4 regions of the Paenibacillus sp. SRL342 genome follow, and region 4 is predicted to be linked to each of the others. Evidence: riboswitches for the same ligand, from Rfam matches in the RefSeq annotation. Region 4 holds a riboswitch; each other region holds the start of a gene.

Region 1 (5,116 bases), 2.2 Mb from region 4:
TGGAAGTTCGATTCACAGAATGAGTACGCCGCCAATGTCTATACACGTGGCAAGCTTGTATTGCTTGGTATCGAACATCAAGTCGGTGCCAAAAAGATGGAACGCATTCTCTCTACCTATGTGAAGAAATACCGCTTCAAACATCCCACTTCGGCTGATTTCCAGAACGTTGTGGAACAAGTGACCCGCACTTCCTGGTCTGATTATTTTGATCAATACGTCTATGGTAACGGGATGGCTGACTTTGCTGTAGAGAAGATTCGTGTTACGCCCGTACAGAAAGACGGTCAAACATTGTACGAGTCATCCGTGACGATCGCAAAAAAGGGCAGTGATTACAGCGCCGTTCCTGTTCGCATTGCTTTTGAAGACGGGCATATCCTCACCAAGCAATGGAATGGACAAGAAGATCGCATCACGTATAAATTAACTCACACATCCCCCGTATCCTGGGCCATGACCGATCCCCTGTACTCGATCGTGCTGGAGAACCGCCATATGAACAATTTCCTGAAATCCGGACTGGATGAGCAGGCAAAGTCCCGCTGGAGCATGAGTGTAACCAAACTAATAGAAGCCATATTCGGAGGTCTGTCATGGTGAGGTGGAAACGGTGAAAGCGAAAATACGTGAAGGCTGGTTTCTCGTCCGTCAGCATATGTTCATTGCCGCACTCTTATTTCTCTATCAACTCATTTGGGGATATTTCTTCTATCGAATGGTACAGTCGGCGGTCATCCCACTACTCCTTCGCTATCCAGATGCTGATGCCGGTGAGCTGAGTACACTTTTGTTCAAAATGGAAAGTCAACTTAACCTGTCTACCCATCCGGAGGTTCATCGTTATCTATGGATTCTAGGGGGCATGCTGCTAGTTCGCATGTTGATCAGCCCCCTCATTCAGGCAGGACTGCTCTACTCACTTCAGCACTTTAATTCTACAGAAGAGCGCATCCCCTTTGTCCGCGGAATCAAAAATCTGTGGAAACCGATGCTGCTTCTCCACACTATACGTACATTATTGATCCTTCTGCCCGCCTACTGGCTCATACCGAAGCTCTACTCCATTCTCATGGACGGATTTCACTCGCTTCAATTACTTTTGCCTGGTATACCTTATGTTGCTGCTTGGATTGTATATGGTTGGATCATCCACCATGTCATACTCTACATGCAGTTCGGTGTGTCGGCACCAGAAGGAGAAGGCGGGGCTCACGGTACCCTCAAAGCACTCTGGATTGCAATGCGTCATCTCATCGCTGTAATCGGCATTGCACTCCTGCTGGGCGGAGTACACCTGCTCGTCTTTGGGGCCTTCACTTCAGCCTCATGGTTATTAACGGGACTTACCGGACTTATACTACAACAGACGTATCCACTTGCCAGATGTCTATTGAGTCTGTGGAAAATATGCAGCCATTTCCGATTATGGCAGTCCAAAATATCCAAAGGTGAGAGCAGATAGTTTAAAAATTGTTACCATCACATGTTAAACTCATGGCCTAATATGTACTTATAAATAGGCAAACCTCAACCTTTCCCCGTCAAAGGTCGAGGTTTTTTTTGCTAAATTTGTTGCTAAACGTTGCCAAAGCCGTACTCCTCTGTTACAATAATCGCAGTGAGTTTTTAGTAACAACTTTGTAATCTTTACATTCATATTTGTAACTACTTAAAATTAAATCGTCATTTCTTGATTTCGCAGGTGCATAACTAGCATAGCCAAATTCCTGGCACCTGGGAAGCGGGGGAACCAGTTATGGGTGAATTGATCTTGCTACAGAGGGATCATAGGGGACCTTCAACCGAATCCTTAAGCTAACCTCGCAGGCATTGGAAGGGGAATATCTCTTGTTCAAGAAGAAATTAACCGCAGCTGTACTTAGCATCACATTCGCTTTATCGCTTGGTGCAGGTAGCGCATTCGCAGATTCAAAGATGGACACAGTAATTGATTCAGCAATGGGAACTACATACAAAAGTGGGGGAACAACGCTTAACGGCTTTGACTGCTCCGGATTTACACGGTATGTATTCGACAAGTTGGGTATTGATTTGGCACGTCAATCCAGTTCCCAATTCGATATGGGTGATTCCGTATCCCGCATGGAAATGAGAGCTGGTGACCTGGTGTTCTTTAATACAACAGGTAAAGGCGTATCTCATGTAGGAATCTTTGTAGGGGATGGAAAGTTTGCACACTCCTCTTCTTCCAAAGGCGTTACGATCAGTGCATTGAGTGAAAACTATTGGGCCAATCGTTATGTTGGCGCGAAACGGATTATGAGCACGGACGCATATGAATCACTGGCCCTTGACTAGGGACAAGCTGAGCAACATGATGCTGTAACCATTAACCATACTGGAACGAAGCAAGAAGCATAACAGAACCGCCCGGTACATTCTCCGCAGGAATGTATCCGGCGGTTTTTTTGTGATTCAATCCTTATTCATGTTGCAAGTTACTCAGGGCATATCCTGCGACATCAACAGGTTCATTTTGCGTTCGTTCGTCCGTGCCCTTATGATGTTTTTACCCATCCCGTTATAATATAAACGGAATTACCGGAACTTTTGTTTCATTTTTTTCTTGGGAAGGAAGACTTGCTAAATGAACATCTCTTTTGTAGAGTGGACAAAGAGTTCTGTTTCAAGGAAAGGAGCATGCGGGTGTATGAAGGAAACCCCTGTGACGTTTCACGTTGTACCCATGCGAGAAGAACATGCGGAGCTTATCTGCAGTTGGCAGTATGACCCGCCTTACAATATCTACAGCTGGCTCCCCTGGGAGCAGATGAAAGCTCTGGAAGTGGAATTCGGAGATGCGCAGCTGCGGCAGGAGCAATACGCGATCGTCCTGGATCAGAACGATCGTATATGCGGGTTTGCTCAATACTTCCCACTTCAAGGGGTAACCCGGATTGGCCTTGGCATGCATCCAGAGCTGTGTGGTCAGGGTCAAGGGACAGATTTTGTCACTGCCATTGTACAGGAAGCCATTCGCCGAAATCCCACGAATGAGATTGATCTGGAAGTACTCACTTGGAATGCTCGTGCCATTCAAGTCTATCTGAAGAGTGGATTTGTCACCCATGATACCTACGAACGACAGACCCCAAGCGGCTTGAAGCCCTTTCACTGTATGGTTTATGAAGGGCCTCGCGGTTAGAATCCATTGTAAAACAACCAAATTTGCCCCTTGTTATGTGATTAGTTCAAAAAATTCCCACAAAATGCTATGATGTCAGTACAGGTTCCGTTATAATGATATGGATAGTTTCAGGTTAGATGATCTTTCATTCTGGAGGGGACATAAGGGATGCACAAATGGATCATGAGCGGAGTATTTTTTGCAGCATGCGCTTTAGCTATTGTTTTAATGTTTACGCTTCCAGGGAAAGAAGAAGTGGCTGAAGAAGCCAAACCAACCATGCCGGAAGTAACATTGGATGCCGGACAGGCTGAGGCACTGGTCAAAGCCAATTGTATCTCCTGTCACGGGGATCAGCTTCAAGGTGGCGTAGGACCTGCTCTGGCAAACATCGGCAGTCAGGATGATCTGGAGAAGATCTATTCTACGATTGTCAAAGGTAAAGGTGGTATGCCTTCCTTCAAGGGCAAACTGCAGGATGAAGAGATTGCAAATATCGCCATATGGCTGTCAGAGAAGAAATAATCTCTGCACGAACTACATAATGAAGAGGCCCTTAATCCCCTTTTGGGAGAATAAGAGCCTCTTTGTTATACCAATTATTAGGCATCTGCCGCGTGCTCGGCCAGAAAGGCCTCAACTTCACTTGCGGACGGCATCCCGGACTGGGCGCCGAGCTTCGTCACGGATAACGCGGCCGCACCCATGGCGAAGCCTACGGCCGCGTCCAAAGTCTCACCGCGCGCGAGGGCTACCGCCAGCGCGCCGTTGAAGCAATCGCCAGCGCCGGTCGTATCGACGGCGCTTACGGCGTAGCCGGGCGCACGGCACGCGCCGGCACGCCCTGCTTGTACGCGGCCACCAGGCGCCGCCGCGTACACAGCCCCCTCGGGGCCGAGCGTCGTAACGACAGCGGCCCCGAGGGATGCGGCGAGCTCTGCGACCGCCGCATCCAGGTCTTCCGGCCGGAGATGATCCCGGCCGGTAAGCACGGCAAGCTCGCTGCGGTTCGGCGTGACAACGTCGACGCACCGCAGGAGCTCCTGGGGCAGACCCGGCACCGCGGGAGCCGGGTTGAGCACCACCAGTGCGCTGCCTTCAGCCGCCAGTTGGGCGGCGCGGGTAACCGCTGGCAGCGGGATCTCCAGCTGTAGCAGCACCGCTGCGGCTGCAGTCAGGCTTTTTACCGTATCCGCCTCTTCCAGCATCTCAGGCACCACTTGCCCATTCGCACCAGGAATAACAATAATCCGGTTGTCTCCCCTAGAGAGCCAAATGGACGCCGTCCCTGTAACCGTGTCTTCCAATACGCGAACCTGCGAGGCATCTGCACCACTTTCCGTCAGACTGTGCAGCAGACGTTCGCCAAAACCGTCCGATCCCACCGCACCAATCATCGTAGTCTGTCCACCCAGACGCGCAGCAGCAACAGCCTGGTTGGCCCCTTTGCCACCAGCGAGATAATGCAGTTCCTCACCGCTCACAGTCTCTCCCTCTTCCGGAATCATGTCTGTCTTCACCACGAGATCCATATTGAGACTGCCTACGACAGCAATGAGAGGTTGTTTCTGATTATAGTCTGACATGTATGGTTCACTCACTTCTGGCCGCGCGATAATAACTGACCTCGTTATTCCGACCTCATTTTGTCATAAGCTTCGTTATATTGTCCTGCTTCCTTGATATCTACAGATGTGATACCACCCGCATCCCATGACGTCAGACGCAGCGTAACCGTTGTATAGTCAATCGTAATAAAAGGATGATGATTGAATGCTTCCGAGATCGCAGCGACCTCATCCACAAATGCAATCCCTTTCATGTAGTTGGAGAACACGAATTTACGTACAATCCACCGTCCCTCTTCCAGTTCCCAGCCTTCCAGCCTTCCCAGATGAGCTTCGACTTCCTCTTGCGAAAAAACCATGCGTTATCTTCCTCCCCATAGGATGGTACATTACAGAC
Region 2 (5,116 bases), 1.8 Mb from region 4:
TTGCCTTTGGAAGACATTTCGTTACTTGCTTCTGCCTGTGCTTCCATCTGCATCATTTTCTCTTCCATACGCTTCATACCAGCACTTGCAGTATCAGAGCCAAACCCATTCAACGCTTTGTTGATTTCCGTTTGGGCTTTTGCTGCATTGTAGCGGGCTACCAGTGTTTCACGTTTGTTCTTCATTTGAGTCAGTTGCTTACGCATCTCGTCGAGCTTGCCACGCAGGTTATCTGCAGAAGCCTTGTTTTGGTCATAGCTGGTTTTATACTCAGCCATCTTCTCTTCAGCAGCCTTTTTCTCTTCCAGAGCACGTCGAGCCAAATCCAGATTCTGAGCACGTGCCGCCGTATGCGCCTGCTCTTCACGTTTCTTCACAAGAGCTTCCTGCTCTTCGAATAACTGCTTGAATTTCTTCTCAATGGCGATTTGTTGAGCTACTGCTTTCTCCGCATCTTCCAGATCCTCTTGCATGTCGCGGATATATTGTTCCGTCATCTTGATTGGATCTTCCGCCTTGTCAATAATGGCGTTGATGTTAGACATGGTTAGATCACGCAAACGTTTGAAAATGGACATTATGTTATTCCTCCTAGTCGATATTACATCGTATATAAACATACATACGTAACAATCTACAACTCGTTTCAATTTTAGCAAATAAAATCAAAACATTCGATGACTCTTACGTCAGGAAGATCGTTTATCTTTGATCAGATGATCTTCCATCAACCTCTCTGCAGTCTGCACGATTTCGTCGATCTGCATCCGCGTGATGGAATCAAAATGAATACCCATGATCACCGTAACGGTTACTTTCAGCTGCTGGGCAGCCTTCCGGGCAAGCCGCTCACACAGTTCTTGTTCCTTATGACCGGGAATATGTACCGTCGTCCCGCTTACGCGCTCATGATCTACATAGAATGTGGCTGCGGCGCCAATATGCGCCTTTCCTCCCGTAACGAGAAAAACCTTATCTTCTCCTGCTTCAATCACCTGTAAACGTATGGATTTCAAATCATATGTACTCATACCCATCCACCTATCCTTTTCTATATGTTATATATGGAGGAATTATGGCTTTCATGAGCTACATCGGCAATGAAAATTCTCACACTACGCATAACTTATGGATAGCCCGGGCATACCAAAGAGAACGTCATTTTGGAAAAGGAGGCCGTTATTATGCGCGTACGCCTCATTATGCTGATGGTTATCGTTATTTTTCTCGGAGGATATCATGCTCCAGTTTCATCGCGGGATGTTTCAAGCCCGCCAAGTGAATCCGTATCAGGTTCGGATTCTGCGGAAGAAGAACAACTGACATTGGGACAGTTACGTCAAAAATATGCCGATACGTTCAAAACCAATGGTCCTTCAACAAAGAAGGTTGCACTGACTTTTGATGATGTACCTGATCCACGATTTACTCCACAAGTGCTGGATGTATTGAAGAAATACAATGTCAGAGCTACATTCTTCATCGTGGGTAGTCGTGCAGAGAAACATCCGGATCTGGTGAAACGCATCATTAAGGAAGGGCATATGGTTGGTAATCACAGCTACAATCATCCTGAATTCAGTAAGCTGTCGATGAATGCCTTTCGCAAACAAATTTTACATACCGGGGATATTATTCGACGTTTGGCGGGATATACGCCGAAGATGATTCGGCCGCCTTATGGAGACATTAATGAAGAACAGCTGAGATGGGCTGCCAAACAACACTATAGCATTGTGAACTGGAACGTAGACTCTCTGGACTGGAAAGGCCTTTCAAAGGAACAGGTGAAAGATAACATCCTGTCTGCCGTAAAACCAGGCTCCATCGTTCTGCAACATGCTGGAGGCGGTGTAGGATCAAACCTGAACGGCACGATTGAGGCTTTGCCTGAAATCATTGAGGAATTGCAAAAGCGCGGATATGAACTTGTCACCTTGGACGAAATGCTGGGATTGTCAAAGGCCAAAGATTAAGATGACGATGAAGAAATAAATGAGAATATTAAAAGGGTGCTGTTCAATCGCAAGTTTGCGACTGGCAGACACCCTGTTTGAATTCGTTAGATGTAATTAATTTTCTACTTCAGAATGTACAGCTCGATATCCTGAAATCCAAATGTGCTTACGGACTGTTTGCTACCCGGGATAAAGATATCAATCCGGTGACCCTTGATTGCACCGCCTACATCACGCGCTGTGGCTACAAAAGCCTGTTTTGGCAATCCTGGATGGCTGTGACCCGTTACCAGTACTTTGGTTCCGAGTGGAATTACACTTGGATCAACTGCAATCGTACCCAGTTCAAGGTCATTTCCGAAATAATCGACTGCACCCCAGCCTCCATTTTCAGACGGATCTGCAGAGTATGCCGTTGCTTTCACGTTCACAGCTTTGCTGTAATCGAATGTTTTACCCCAGGCTTGAACCACTTTGTTATCTGCGTTAACGTCCAAGCTTGCTGTAGTAACCGTTTTGGCTTGGGTCTTGCTCCCCGTCGCCGCGGCAGCTAGATTGTTTGCCTTACCGGGAATTGTAATTTTCAAACCACCATAAATATTGTAAGGTGAAATGTCGTTGTTTGCTTTAACCAACGTGTTCATTGCTACTCCATATTGTTTTGATAAGGTGTAGAAGGTATCCCCTTCTTTGGCCACATGAACTGAATCGGCGTGAGCCGGAACGGCTTGAATGAGCATTGCTGTTGTCATTAATGCTACTGCTGTTTTGGCTATACGTTTCTTGTTAATCATGGTCTTCCTCCCTCATTGTGCCTGCGAAGTTAGTTGTCGGATTCGGATGAGGAGCCCACCCTATAGGTTCTTCATTACATTTGAAACGTTATGTACCCCTAATTCACCCCAAGCAGTGTGCTGTAGATCTTCCCCCTGCACAAATCTGCATCGTTACATCCCCCGCACTCCCTGTCCGGAAGTTTCGGCAGAGTTCAATATATCACAATTTTGTAACCTGAACTTGTAGTAATTCTTACCAAATGGTTTTTTAGCATGTAAGCATATGTAAGAGTACTGGATACTTTAGAAATATTGGACGACCCGATTACTTTACATTTGGTAACAGAATAGTTACTTTTCCGAATCCATACGTGATTATTAACCATAAAAAAATAGCGTCACCGACTCGAAGTCAGTAACGCTATTGATCACTTTCATTTAGAGTACTTTGGCAAGAAAATCACGTGTACGTGAATTTTTTGGTGCTCCAAACACCTCATCAGGTGTTCCCTCTTCTACAATAACCCCGCCATCCATGAACAGGATCCGGTCTCCTACTTCACGTGCAAAACCCATCTCATGCGTTACAATGACCATAGTCATCCCACCTTCTGCAAGACGTTTCATGACATCCAACACTTCACCGACCATCTCGGGGTCCAGTGCCGAAGTAGGCTCGTCAAACAGCATGACATGCGGCTGCATAGCCAATGCTCTTGCAATAGCGATCCGCTGCTTCTGTCCACCGGACAGCTGATTCGGGAATGTATCTTTTTTATCGTACAAGCCCACAGTGTTAAGCAGATCAGCAGCAATTTTCTCCGCTTCCTGCGTGGATTGTTTCTTCACTTTAATCGGAGCAATCGTGATGTTTTGCTGTACCGTTTTGTGTGGGAACAGGTTGAAATGCTGGAACACCATGCCCATTTTTTCCCGAGTTGCATTAATGTTGTGCTTGGGGTCCGTAATTGAAACACCTTCAAAATCGATTTCACCTGATGTAGGTTGTTCCAAGAGGTTCAGACAACGCAAGAATGTACTTTTACCTGAACCGGAAGGACCGATAACCACGACAACCTCGCCTTTGCCAATCGTCACATTAATGCCCTTAAGCACATCGTTATTTCCATAAGATTTGTGTAATTGTCTAACGTCTATCACTTGCACTCAACTTCCTTTCCAGTCGTCCCAGCAGCTTGGACAAAATAAACGTCATTACAAAGTAGATGGCTGCTGCAATCAAAAATGGACTCAAGCCTTGGTACGTAATGTTCTTGACTACACTTGCCTGATACATAATGTCCACCATACCGATAACAGAGATAATGGAGGATTCCTTGATAATCGTTATGAATTCATTACCAATTGCCGGCAATACGGCCTTGAAAGCCTGTGGCAATATGATGTAGCGCATGGCTGCACCTCTGCCCATTCCGAGGGAGCGAGCTGCTTCCAACTGGCCACGATCCACCCCTTGGATACCTGCACGGAAAATCTCCGCTAGATACGCACCACTATTAATGGAAAGCGTGATGATACCTGCCTGAAGGGCAGTGAAGTTAATGCCAAAGCTCAGGGAAAAACCATAGTAAATAATCATTAATTGTACCAGCATCGGTGTGCCACGGATCACTTCAACGTAAGCAGTACCGATCCAGCGCAAGATTGCAGCGTCATGCAAACGGAACAAACAGATGATCAATCCAATAATTACCCCGAAGATAACCCCAAGTGCAGACAACAGAAGTGTGTATCCTACACCTGTAGCATAGAAACTTTTGTACTCCCAGAATACTTGGAAAATATTTTGTGATTTGTTCGCTTTATCCGCCATCAAGAGGCTGGCGTCCGTCACCATCTGATTGATTTTATCTTCACTTTTCAGTCGCTCCAGTGTTCCATTTACTGCAGCTAGCAGCTCGGTATTACCTTTACGAATCCCGATTGCCGCTTCTGCTTGCTCTTCGTCCGGAACAGCAGCAGCAAGTCCAATGATATCGTCCAGATAACCTGCAGCAACGGTATCTTCAACGATTGCCGCGTCAATGCGTTTTGTTTGCAGTTGAAGCACGATATCGGAGATTTTATCCAGCGCAGTAAGCTTCGCTCCTGGAATACTCTGTCCGATCGTTTCCTGAATGGAGCCTTTCTGAACGCCAATCTTCGCATTTTCAAGTTCTGCCATGGTTGGATATTGGTCTTTATCCACATTGCGAACCATAATCACTTGTTTTGATTTATAATAGGTGTCGGAAAAATCGATACTTTTCTTCCGTTCATCCGTCGGCGTCATACCTGAAATCACCAGATCAACACGCCCGCTCTGCAATGAAGGCAGAAGACCGTCGAAGCCCATATCCTCAATCACAAGCTCAGCGCCAA
Region 3 (5,116 bases), 730 kb from region 4:
GCATTCGCCAACAAATTGTGGCTCAAAATCATCTCATGGGTCATTGCCGCAATTATCGTTGTGCTGAATGTATATCTGATCATTCAGACGATTCGGTTATTCTAATCTCGTTCTTATCGACTAAATACTAAAAAGGCTGATCAACTCTGGTATGCAATACCCAAGTTGATCAGCCTTTATTGTTGCAATACAGCAAGGTGTTTCCTTTTATAGTAAAACTCAAACTCCAATAAACAACCATCTAATCCTGATTTGGTATCAGTAACGGCAGGAGTTGATCCAATGAATCAACAGTCCAATCCGCACGTTGGTCATCCGATAGTTCTGGCTGGAATCTTCCGTAACCCTGCATAATTCGAATCGTACGCATGCCCAGCTTCAGAGCAGGTATAATGTCGTTATCGATCCGATCGCCGATCATGACGGCTTCCTCTGGTTCACAACCGGCCTGTTTCAAGGCCACAGCGTATAACTCAGGGTCTGGCTTGGACACTCCTTCTTCAGCCGAACATGCCAGAACATCAACATACTTCCGCAAGCCGTAACTCTCCAGTCTCTCTTCCGTTCCAGGACTCTGATTGGCAATAATGCCAATGCGATAATGCCGTGACAACTGCTGAAGAACGTAATCCGCTGAAGGAAACGGACGTTCAAGATCTTTTTGAAACTTCAACTTGTCCTGAATCTGTTTCTGGTGTCCCTCGTCTTCAACAAATGTGCGAATCGCCACTCTCATAGGCCATTGCTCATATTTCTGGTAACAGTTCGCGAACAGTTCGCGTACCGCCTCAATCTTCACCGGATATCCCAATGCACAGGCTTCGCGGACGAACTGTCCGATAATATCATCAACCGGCTCCCATTCATCCACCAGTGTATCTCCAACATCAAAAAACAACCATTTCAATCCACCTACATCCGGCACGCCAATTCCTCCTTGTAAGCCACAGGTGATTCCTGATCCTAATCGAGTTCAAAAAGTCTGGTTTTCAGTACCGAGAAGATGGAATGAAGCTAGAAATGGAGTAGCGGAGCGTAGGGAAAACTACGTGAGCAACGGACATTTCGGCTGAATTTCATATTCGATGCTGATGATGCCACAAGGCATCCTTCGTAATCAAAAGCGGACTTTTTGAACAACCTCTAAAACCATAAAAAAGAAGACTCACCATCCTGCATGAGTCTCCTCAAACTTCCGTTTATCGATACATTCAATTATAACAGGCACCTTACACCTGAGCAATCACAAGCGATGGCATTAACCATTGAGGAGAAAGCCAACTTCCCCATTGAGCGAATATACGATCCGGTCTGCGCCCATGCCCCGATAGATGCCCTTAGGATGACTCTGCTCCGTAATAACGCACAGGGATTTCGATGTCCATGAACGGCAGATCTGTAAATAACGACAGGTCAGATTCAGGCTGTTCTCGAAAATAAACACGTTGCCTACGCTGCCCTGCGGCAAAAACCATTTTTGAGCTGCAGCCGTGTTCATGCGAATGACATGTTCTACTCCGATTCTACGGAGTCTGCGCTCTTCCCCTGCACTGTTGGTTAGAACGGCAAACGGCATTTTTTTGTACATCAGCAATTTAATAAATTTGCGTCCTGCTTCATTTGGAGCAGTCACTAAGATCATCTCAGTATCCATCATTCGTTCCTCCCTTGGCGTGAAAAGACAACAAAAAAGAAGCGTGGGGGACCAAGGCCTCCCGAACGCTTCTTAAATAATCCATGGCGAAAACACCATGAACCAGCGTACGGCTTGTTGCCTCTCCCTTTAACGCTTACGAGGTTAGCTGACGGATTCGGGCGCGAGAGTCGCCCTATTTCCGGCTGTCACCGGAAAATTCACCCCATGAATGCCACTGTCCTGGACAGCGCATTCTGTTGGTTCCCCCGTTTCCCATTCATCAATGAATGGAAACTCAGCGATTAAAACATCGTTCGTATATCTTAAGGATAAGATCGAGCGATATTATCGTTTGTTTCGTTTTTCAAGTACAATTTTAGTTTAAATTGAAATTACGTAATGAATCATACACCCGTGCCATGGCGGTGTAAAGTCCGCCCAGATCACCGAATCGGCAGATTTTTGGCAATTCCCATCCATAATAACGCTTACAACAAAGTTATACTCTATCTATCTCTCCAAGGCTATCTAATTCTCACTCTCGCGTAAATCACTTCGCAATTCATTCACGTATTCTGCACAACTTGCCTGTTTTGATTCTTTTAACACCATATTAATTTTGCAATATTTAATTGCAACCAATATAATAGAAGATATAAGAGTAAATAAATGGAGGCGATTTAGATGACAGTCTACGATTACAAAGTGAATACCCTTCGCGGTCAAGAAGTTGAAATGTCCGACTACCGTGACAAAGTGCTCCTGATTGTGAATACGGCAAGCTCATGCGGCCTTACCCCTCAATTGAAAGGTCTGCAAGAATTGCAAGACAAGTTTCAAGATGCTCCATTTGAAGTGCTTGGTTTCCCAAGCAACCAGTTTGCACAGGAAAAAGGATCTTCCGACGATATTGCCGAGTTCTGTCAGATGAATTATGGCGTGAGTTTCCCCATGTTTGAGAAAATTGATGTGAACGGCTCAAGCGCTCACCCTCTTTTCCAACACCTTAGCACAGAAGCTCCTGGCCTGCTCGGCTCCAAAGCAATCAAATGGAATTTCACCAAATTTCTTGTGGATCAGAACGGACAGGTAATCAAACGTTATGCTCCCAAAACAACACCGGACAAGATTGAAGAAGATATCAAAAACTTGCTGCAAAAATAATACATTGGCCACCCGTAGCCGGAAGGTAGAGCACCATTGCCCCGGTAATGGATGGCCTTTTTTTCTCTCAACTTTGATGTCAAACTGTTCAAAAAGAACGATTAAAAAGAAGCCTTCCATTAATGGAAAGCTTCTTTTTAATCGTTCATATGATGCGGTCGAGAGGACTCGAACCTCCACGGGCATACGCCCACTACCCCCTCAAGATAGCGTGTCTGCCATTCCACCACGACCGCATGTCGTAAATAATCGGCAACAGAATTGATTATACCGGGTCCAGAACCAAAAGTAAAGTATTTTTTACTACTACTTTTTCAGCTAGGCAATTTCATCAAAAATCGCATAATCTCGTCATCTTTACCCATGAACTGCATATCATTAGATTTGATCCCCTCTTTTTCGGTAAGAGCCGATCTTGTTGATTCATTTATATATAGTCCTTCCTTATATATAGTCTACCCTGCACTTCGCCATATAAGTAACACAATAAGTTATATAAAATAACACAATATTAAATTTCAGATTTAATTCATTAATTTTCACGGATACTATTGACAAAAAGCGGACATTTATGGGATGATAACTATCATATAATTCGGATTTTTAAACACAAAGTAAACAAAAAGGAATATAAATGTCACTTTAAGTGACATTTAACGAACACAGGAGGCGAATGATTGTGAACCGTGGGAATAAGCTGCTCGATTATGTCAAACTGCTTGATTCCTCTATTCAGGTTGGAGGGTTCACCCATTCCTTCGGCATGGATATCCATATCAGGGAGGGTACCATTCGTAATGCTGAAGATCTCGAATCATTCATGCGTTGTCAGTTGCATCCCAGCATAGTTCGTCTTGAAGGTATGGCCATCAAAGGCATCTATACCGCAGCAGATCACAAGGATACATGGCGGATAGCTCTGATCGACAAGCTCGTCCATGTTCAGCGAACCCCTGGAGATCTCAGAGAACAAGCTGCCGCGATGGGTAAACGATTGATCAGACTCGCACGCGCTCTGCACCCCTGGATTGAATTCAGCCAGCTCGAACAGATCTTTGCCAAATATGATTCGGTTGGCTGCCTCTCCACTGTTCACGCCTGGATTAACCACCACCTCGACATCCCGGTCGAGGAGGCGGTCCTTGGTTACCTGCATTCAGCCATGAATGCCTGCATAACCGAAGCCTCCAAAGTCATTCCCCTGAACAACGATACAACCAAGGATCTGATGGTCCGCCTGGCCACAGATCTGGAGAATGAATGGAAGACCGTCAGCGCCTCGGCTGCGGATGGACTGGCACAGCCAACCTCGATGTCCATGAAATCGTTTTTCCCCAGTTTCCATATGCTCGGAGCTGGACTTCATGCCTACAGGGCCTAATCCTCTTCCTCCTCATACCTGCTCCCCTTCATTCAAACAAACTAAAAAACACGCGGCAACCTCCTTGCCGACGTGTTTTTTGTCATTTTATTTGTTTTATTTACGTATTTACGCCATTTATAATCACAAAATACACTTTTTTCCGTCTTTTTTAATTGTTAGATGACGAATTTACGTATATAATGAAACATACAGCTCGCATTTCTATACATTCTACATGAAGAAAGGGCGGCTGAATACTACATTCTAACCAGGGGTGAACCCTTTTGAACAAGAAAAAACCAGTTACTCCGTTCGGATGGGCCATCAAACGACGGCTAACCGAACTTCAAGTGGACCAGAAGACTTTTTGCGAACAGCATGGCATCCCACCCTATCGTTTATCCAATCTTATTCACGGCACACGCAAAGCAACCCGATTCAGGCACCTGGTCGCTGATATTTTGGATATTCCAGATAAACTGAGATAAGATTTCTGCCAAAGGAGGGTCTCATCCATGAGACATGTTACATCCGATCTGGAGAGGCTGTCGTTCCAGTCCATACGTCACCAGCTCATCATCGTTGATGACAATTGGATTATCCAAAGTTGTAACCGTGCCTGGCAACAGGGACTCGGTCAATGCTCACCAAACCCGGATATACACAGTAGTCATAGACATTACCTGCATCTGACGGAAGCCTGGGCAAAACGAGGCAAGAACGCTAACATGGCACTTGTCGCACAGAATTTGAAAGAACGCGGAATACCCTTTAATCGAAATCATACATATGACATCTGCGTGTATACTGTATACAACGAAAAGAGGTGGTTTCGTGTAGAACTCACCCCTCTATCTTATGCAAATTCAATTCTGGATACCGATCTCGCTTTAATTGCACACATGGATATTACCGAACAGAGAAAGACAGAACACCAATTGAAGAAGGCATTG
Region 4 (5,116 bases):
CCATGGTACAAGGTATGCTTGACCCACGAAAGTCATGACAATCGATAATGAGCTTTGGCTTGAATTGTGTCTCAAGGACAGCGCCCAGGCAATTTCGCTTGAACTTATAGATAGATATATGATACTTTTACCTCATAGGATAGGCTTGGGAGGTCAAATCATGGAATTATTGAAACAACGAATTTTACAAGAAGGTGTGGTTATCTCGGATCAAGTATTAAAGCTGGATGGTCTGTTGAACCACCAGATTGATCCTGCATTAACGATGGAGATGGGACGTGAGTTTGCTGCCCGTTTTCGTGAAAGTGGAGTAACTCGAGTAATCACGGTAGAATCCTCAGGGATTCCGGTTGCGTTTGCCGCAGCCTATGAACTTGGGGTGCCCCTTGTATTCGCCCGTCGCAAAAAAACACTTCTGGCTGATCCTGATGCTTACTGTGAACGTGTACCGTCCTTTACCAAAGGAATTGTAACTGACATTATGGTATCCCGCGAGTTCATTCATGAGAATGACCGCATTTTGTTCATTGATGATATTATTGCCAATGGAGATGCCGCTCGTGGCGTCATCAAAATTATCGAGCGTTCCGGTGCGGAACTTGTCGGATTCGGCGTTGTGGTCGAGAAAAGTTTCCAAGCAGGGGCACACACGATTCGTGAACAGGGTATTCCGGTGGAAGCCTTGGTACGCATTCGTTCCCTGAACGATGGTACGGTACAATTTGACGATAACGAAATGTGACATTTTAAAGGAATAGGGCCTATTTTTTGAACTATGCCTTTGCATGACCGCAGATTTCATTTATAATGGGGTTATGTTAGGGAGAGGAGGCAACACCATGGGGAACCAACTGGCAACAGAACAATTTTTTAATGATAAGCTGGCGGAATCGAAAGTTCATTTTGAACGTGCCCTGGATTGTAAACATACGGAATTCGATGACCTTTATCCCTATATGATTGAACATCCTCAATTTTTCTGGTACAAACGCTATGTTGCCTGGTCAGAATTACTGACGATTGTAGGCTTGTGCGAAGAGTTGTCCTTCTCTTGGAAAGAACAATTTACACCGCATCAAGTGGAGTACCTTGAAGAACGTGTGATGTCCGCCAAAGTGCTTGATTTTTGGTTTGAGAAGAACGACAGCAAAGAGCACGCGCAGCGGTAACTTTCAGTCGGGACATAATTTCGAATGACATGACAGTCCAATACAGTCACGTGAGACCTAAATGACTTTTCATTTAGGTCTCTTTTTGTAAATAAATTTGAAATATAGGAGCCATGAATATGATTAGTGATACAGAATTGGACGCTCTGCGTCTGTCAGGTGAGAAAGTTAGAGTAGTACGGGACGAGCTGGAATCGAACGACGTGAAGGGGATTGTGGTTGCCTGGGATGGCGAGCAGGTACTTATCCGTCGTCAGAATCGACGTGTCGTTAAGCTGGACCGAGGTTACAGCTATCAGCTGTTCAGCGAGCCGCGCCAGAGTCCACTTAGTGAGTAACAGCTTATAATTATGGCAGAGCCATGAGCGTTAAATGTTTGGAATTACCATGATTTCTTGGCATAATTGACTCATTCGGGAGAGAAGATAGGTACAGTGAGGAAGATCTGTAACTATAGCCGAGAGGGTGTGCTACAAGCGATGACATTGATGAATGATAAAGTTCATGCCTACAAGGATCAGATTGGAGCATTAAGCGATGTACTGCCAGGTGTGGTGAAGTCATATCATGAGTTTACCGGAGAATGTTTCCAACCTGGCGTGATTGATGCGAAGACAAAACAGCTAATTGCGCTTGGGATTGGATTGTTTGCCAACAATGAGGTATGTACCTTCTACCATGTAGAAGAAGCCCGTGCTAAGGGTGCAACAGATCAGGAGATTATGGAGACCGTTGCGGTGGCCGGAGCTGTTGGAGGAGGACATGCACTGTCTCAGGGTGCGATGCGAGTGCAGAAGGCGCTGCATTAGTAAGTAATGCAACATACATTTTTAAGTACAAAAAAGGCATCCGGTTAATAACCGATGCCTTTTTGTATGTGAATTACATTTTACCCAACATTTTATCATACATAAACTGTCCAGTTACCCGACGTGCTGTTACATAGCGGTCATTAAAGTATGGATTCGATAACTTTGTGATGCTTACACCTTTACTGCTGGAGGCATGAGCGAATTGTCCGCCGCCGATATATACACCTGTATGTGAAATGCCTTTGCCTGTTGTATTAAAGAACACCAGATCACCTGTCCGAACATTGCTCTTGGATACAGGCGTACCTGCTTTGGCTTGCTGCTGAGAAGTACGTGGCAATTCAATGCTGTATTTGTTGAAAAGATATCTCATAAAACCAGAACAGTCGAAGCCGGCTACAGTTGTGCCACCCCATTTGTAAGGTATACCTGTCATGTTGTTCACTACGGAGTTGATACTGCTTGCCTCTGTGCTTGTTGCCCCGGATGTAAATAATACAGCTGCTCCAAAAATGGAGATAATCAGTTTTTTCAAAATCAATGTTCTCCCTTCGATGCCTACGGAGTTAGCTAAGGGTTCGGTAGAAGGTTCCCTATATTTCCTATGTATAAGAATAATTCACCCAAATTGGTTCCCCCGTTTTCAAACATGAAACTCGGCAATGAATAATTAAGTTTTTGTAACTATTTGAAACTATATTGCATAAATGCGTAATTGTCAAACCTATTTAAAACCCTTCGTAATACCTCAATGTTAGCGGAATTAAGGTTTTTATATGAAAGAAGGGATCAAGTTTGGGTATCATTCATGACAAAAACGTCATTATTGATTCGTTTAAGACGAATTTGGATAAATAAATAGGTTTGTCATGAGTTAAAAGAACTATCCCGTTATGTAGAATTAGAGAGATTATATTCATTAAGTTGCATATATTGACAAAAATCGATTTTTTGCATATTATCTGATTATCCAATCCACATATTGGATTAAAATTGATTTTATTATGTGATAAATACAAATAAAGGAGGTTTGGGGACGCGTATCATAGGTAAGTAAAAGTGGAAGATTTATAAAAACGAACATAGGAGAGTGTTACATTTGAAAGCGAAGAAAATAATTACTTTTGTCCTGGCATGCACGATGGTGTTCTCGGCAGTTGGAATGGCAGTTCTCCCTGTAGGGACGGTATCTGCTGCGGATGCATCGGGTACTACAGCGAGTATTTCTGATATTTTGAAGAACCAGCTGCCGGATGGAGGTTGGAGAAAAGATTATAAACAGACAAGTGGAGAGTGGGCGAAGTCCACGATCGACAACAAGGCTACATACTCAGAAATTAGAAGATTGGCGAAGGAATTTAAAAAGACGAATGATCCGCGTTACTCCACAGCTGCAATCAAAGGAATTAACTTTTTGATCAACATGCAGTATTCAAACGGCGGATGGCCACAAGTTTACCAAAGCTCCGGATATCACAAGCACATCACTTACAATGATGATGCCATGATTAATGTAATGATCATGTTGGATGAAGTAGCGACACGCAAAGGTGATTTCTCGTTTATCGACAGCACACTTGCTAACCGCAGTAAAAACTCAGTTGCCAAAGGTGTAGATGCAATTCTGAATACACAGGTTGTTTCAGGCGGTAAGCTGACAGCATGGGGACAACAACATGATTCCAGTTCTCTTAAACCGGCAAGCGCAAGAATCTATGAAGTACCATCACTGACGGCTGGAGAGAGTGTAACGATTGTTAAATTCCTGAAAACCAGACCTGCTACCGCTAAAATTACGGCATCCATTAAGGGAGCTGAAGCATGGTTTAACAAAGTGAAGATTACGGGTTACAAGTATGAAAGAGCAAACGGAGACAGCAAAATTATCGCTGATTCCAAAGCTGCACCGATCTGGGCTCGTTTCTACGAAGTGGGAACGGATAAACCGATCTTTATTGGTCGTGACGGGGTCGTTAAATACAAACTAAGTGATATTGATAAAGAAAGAAGAGGCGGTTATGCTTGGTACGGTAACTGGCCTTCCAAGCTGTAATTTGTATTATGTTTCCGTTATAATGAACCAAACTATTAGCAGTTAAAGGTAAAGCCCGAATCGAAATGGACGTCTGTTTCGATTCGGGCTTTATTGTAATTATTTTCATTGTTGACATGATAGATTCCACATGATATATTACTTCTTGTCGCCGATATTGATCACGGAGATACAATATGCGGTCGTGGCGGAATTGGCAGACGCGCACGGTTCAGGTCCGTGTGGGCTAACCCCCCGTGGAGGTTCGAGTCCTCTCGACCGCATCTAATAAAAATACTCCTTAAGTTAACGCTTAAGGAGTATTTTTTTGCATTTTTTGATATAACACTAACTTTAGACTCGAGTATCCAAGAGGTTAGTGCTTAGCTGCACGTTCAGCAAATGTCTTCCATCAGCCATACGGAACGTTTATTGTGCTGCGGTAACATTAACGCTATCAATATTCGGTCCTTCCGATCCAGTGGTAACCACTTTCAATGTATTGGTCCCCGTGTTCATGGGGACCTGTATTGTTTTTTCAACCCAAGTGGACCAGCTTCCCGTAGCTGGAAAGGGCTCGTTGCTGATGACTTTGGTTCCGTTCACAAAAATGTCGAGGTTCCGAGTGCCGCTTTCCAGCGCATAACGAAACTTTACGTTTTTGGTACTTGTTGTAGTGTTATTAATGCCGTTCCATTGAATGGTCGAACCAGTCATCGCATTGAAGTTAACATACCCGGAGCCAGTGTAACCGGGGTAGATTGTTTCAATGGCAGCTTCCGTAAGTGAGGTTCCGGTCTCTGCTTCATACGTAGTGCCACTGCCTGTATTCCCGCCGCTATTACCGCCAGTAACGTTGGCAACAAACGTTGTTACGCTCTGAGGTGGGAGCTGTGCCGTGAAGGCTCCATTGGATACAGTAAGCGGGGTTCCGCTTGCCAAGTTTCGACCGCTGTCTGTAATCCATGAGGACACAGTGGAGGCATTACCATTCTGCAGAACGAATTTTTGGCTTGTGGCTGAAGTTCCACGGTTAATTGCCACAACGACGACTTTGTTATCACCTTTATAGGCTGAGACAAATGTGTTCGTATCCGGATTTT

Evidence for each region. Region 4 has a riboswitch for cyclic di-AMP ahead of AC4E8D_RS10830 (C40 family peptidase). Riboswitches for the same ligand answer to the same signal wherever they lie in the genome.
Region 1: another riboswitch for cyclic di-AMP. It lies ahead of AC4E8D_RS00530 (C40 family peptidase); the one in region 4 lies ahead of AC4E8D_RS10830 (C40 family peptidase).
Region 2: another riboswitch for cyclic di-AMP. It lies ahead of AC4E8D_RS18050 (3D domain-containing protein); the one in region 4 lies ahead of AC4E8D_RS10830 (C40 family peptidase).
Region 3: another riboswitch for cyclic di-AMP. It lies ahead of AC4E8D_RS07175 (HAD family hydrolase); the one in region 4 lies ahead of AC4E8D_RS10830 (C40 family peptidase).

Annotation. Positions count from the first base shown of each region.
Region 1 covers NZ_OZ481790.1:106,294-111,409, reverse strand. Annotated here, with positions in the region: gene AC4E8D_RS00540 (M1 family metallopeptidase) at 1-603, shown strand, start outside; gene AC4E8D_RS00535 (hypothetical protein) at 614-1,465, shown strand; cyclic di-AMP (ydaO/yuaA leader) riboswitch at 1,711-1,848, shown strand; gene AC4E8D_RS00530 (C40 family peptidase) at 1,852-2,322, shown strand; gene AC4E8D_RS00525 (GNAT family N-acetyltransferase) at 2,675-3,169, shown strand; gene AC4E8D_RS00520 (c-type cytochrome) at 3,320-3,676, shown strand; gene rbsK (ribokinase) at 3,754-4,752, opposite strand; gene AC4E8D_RS00510 (4a-hydroxytetrahydrobiopterin dehydratase) at 4,782-5,078, opposite strand; gene AC4E8D_RS00505 (hypothetical protein) at 5,109-5,116, opposite strand, start outside.
Region 2 covers NZ_OZ481790.1:4,121,715-4,126,830, forward strand. Annotated here, with positions in the region: gene AC4E8D_RS18035 (PspA/IM30 family protein) at 1-578, opposite strand, end outside; gene lpdD (prenylated flavin chaperone LpdD) at 690-1,031, opposite strand; gene AC4E8D_RS18045 (polysaccharide deacetylase family protein) at 1,185-1,976, shown strand; gene AC4E8D_RS18050 (3D domain-containing protein) at 2,081-2,752, opposite strand; cyclic di-AMP (ydaO/yuaA leader) riboswitch at 2,755-2,952, opposite strand; gene AC4E8D_RS18055 (amino acid ABC transporter ATP-binding protein) at 3,173-3,895, opposite strand; gene AC4E8D_RS18060 (ABC transporter substrate-binding protein/permease) at 3,882-5,116, opposite strand, start outside.
Region 3 covers NZ_OZ481790.1:1,606,521-1,611,636, reverse strand. Annotated here, with positions in the region: gene AC4E8D_RS07185 (Nramp family divalent metal transporter) at 1-105, shown strand, start outside; gene AC4E8D_RS07180 (HAD family hydrolase) at 242-925, opposite strand; gene AC4E8D_RS07175 (HAD family hydrolase) at 1,259-1,657, opposite strand; cyclic di-AMP (ydaO/yuaA leader) riboswitch at 1,773-1,947, opposite strand; gene AC4E8D_RS07170 (glutathione peroxidase) at 2,321-2,800, shown strand; tRNA gene AC4E8D_RS07165 (tRNA-Leu) at 2,954-3,036, opposite strand; gene AC4E8D_RS07160 (urease accessory protein UreF) at 3,480-4,181, shown strand; gene AC4E8D_RS07155 (XRE family transcriptional regulator) at 4,448-4,651, shown strand; gene AC4E8D_RS07150 (nitrogen regulation protein NR(II)) at 4,679-5,116, shown strand, end outside.
Region 4 covers NZ_OZ481790.1:2,332,900-2,338,015, forward strand. Annotated here, with positions in the region: gene AC4E8D_RS10810 (xanthine phosphoribosyltransferase) at 161-742, shown strand; gene AC4E8D_RS10815 (hypothetical protein) at 840-1,169, shown strand; gene AC4E8D_RS10820 (hypothetical protein) at 1,289-1,507, shown strand; gene AC4E8D_RS10825 (carboxymuconolactone decarboxylase family protein) at 1,649-1,978, shown strand; gene AC4E8D_RS10830 (C40 family peptidase) at 2,052-2,516, opposite strand; cyclic di-AMP (ydaO/yuaA leader) riboswitch at 2,522-2,653, opposite strand; gene pelA (pectate lyase) at 3,072-4,034, shown strand; tRNA gene AC4E8D_RS10840 (tRNA-Leu) at 4,213-4,297, shown strand; gene xynC (glucuronoarabinoxylan endo-1,4-beta-xylanase XynC) at 4,443-5,116, opposite strand, start outside.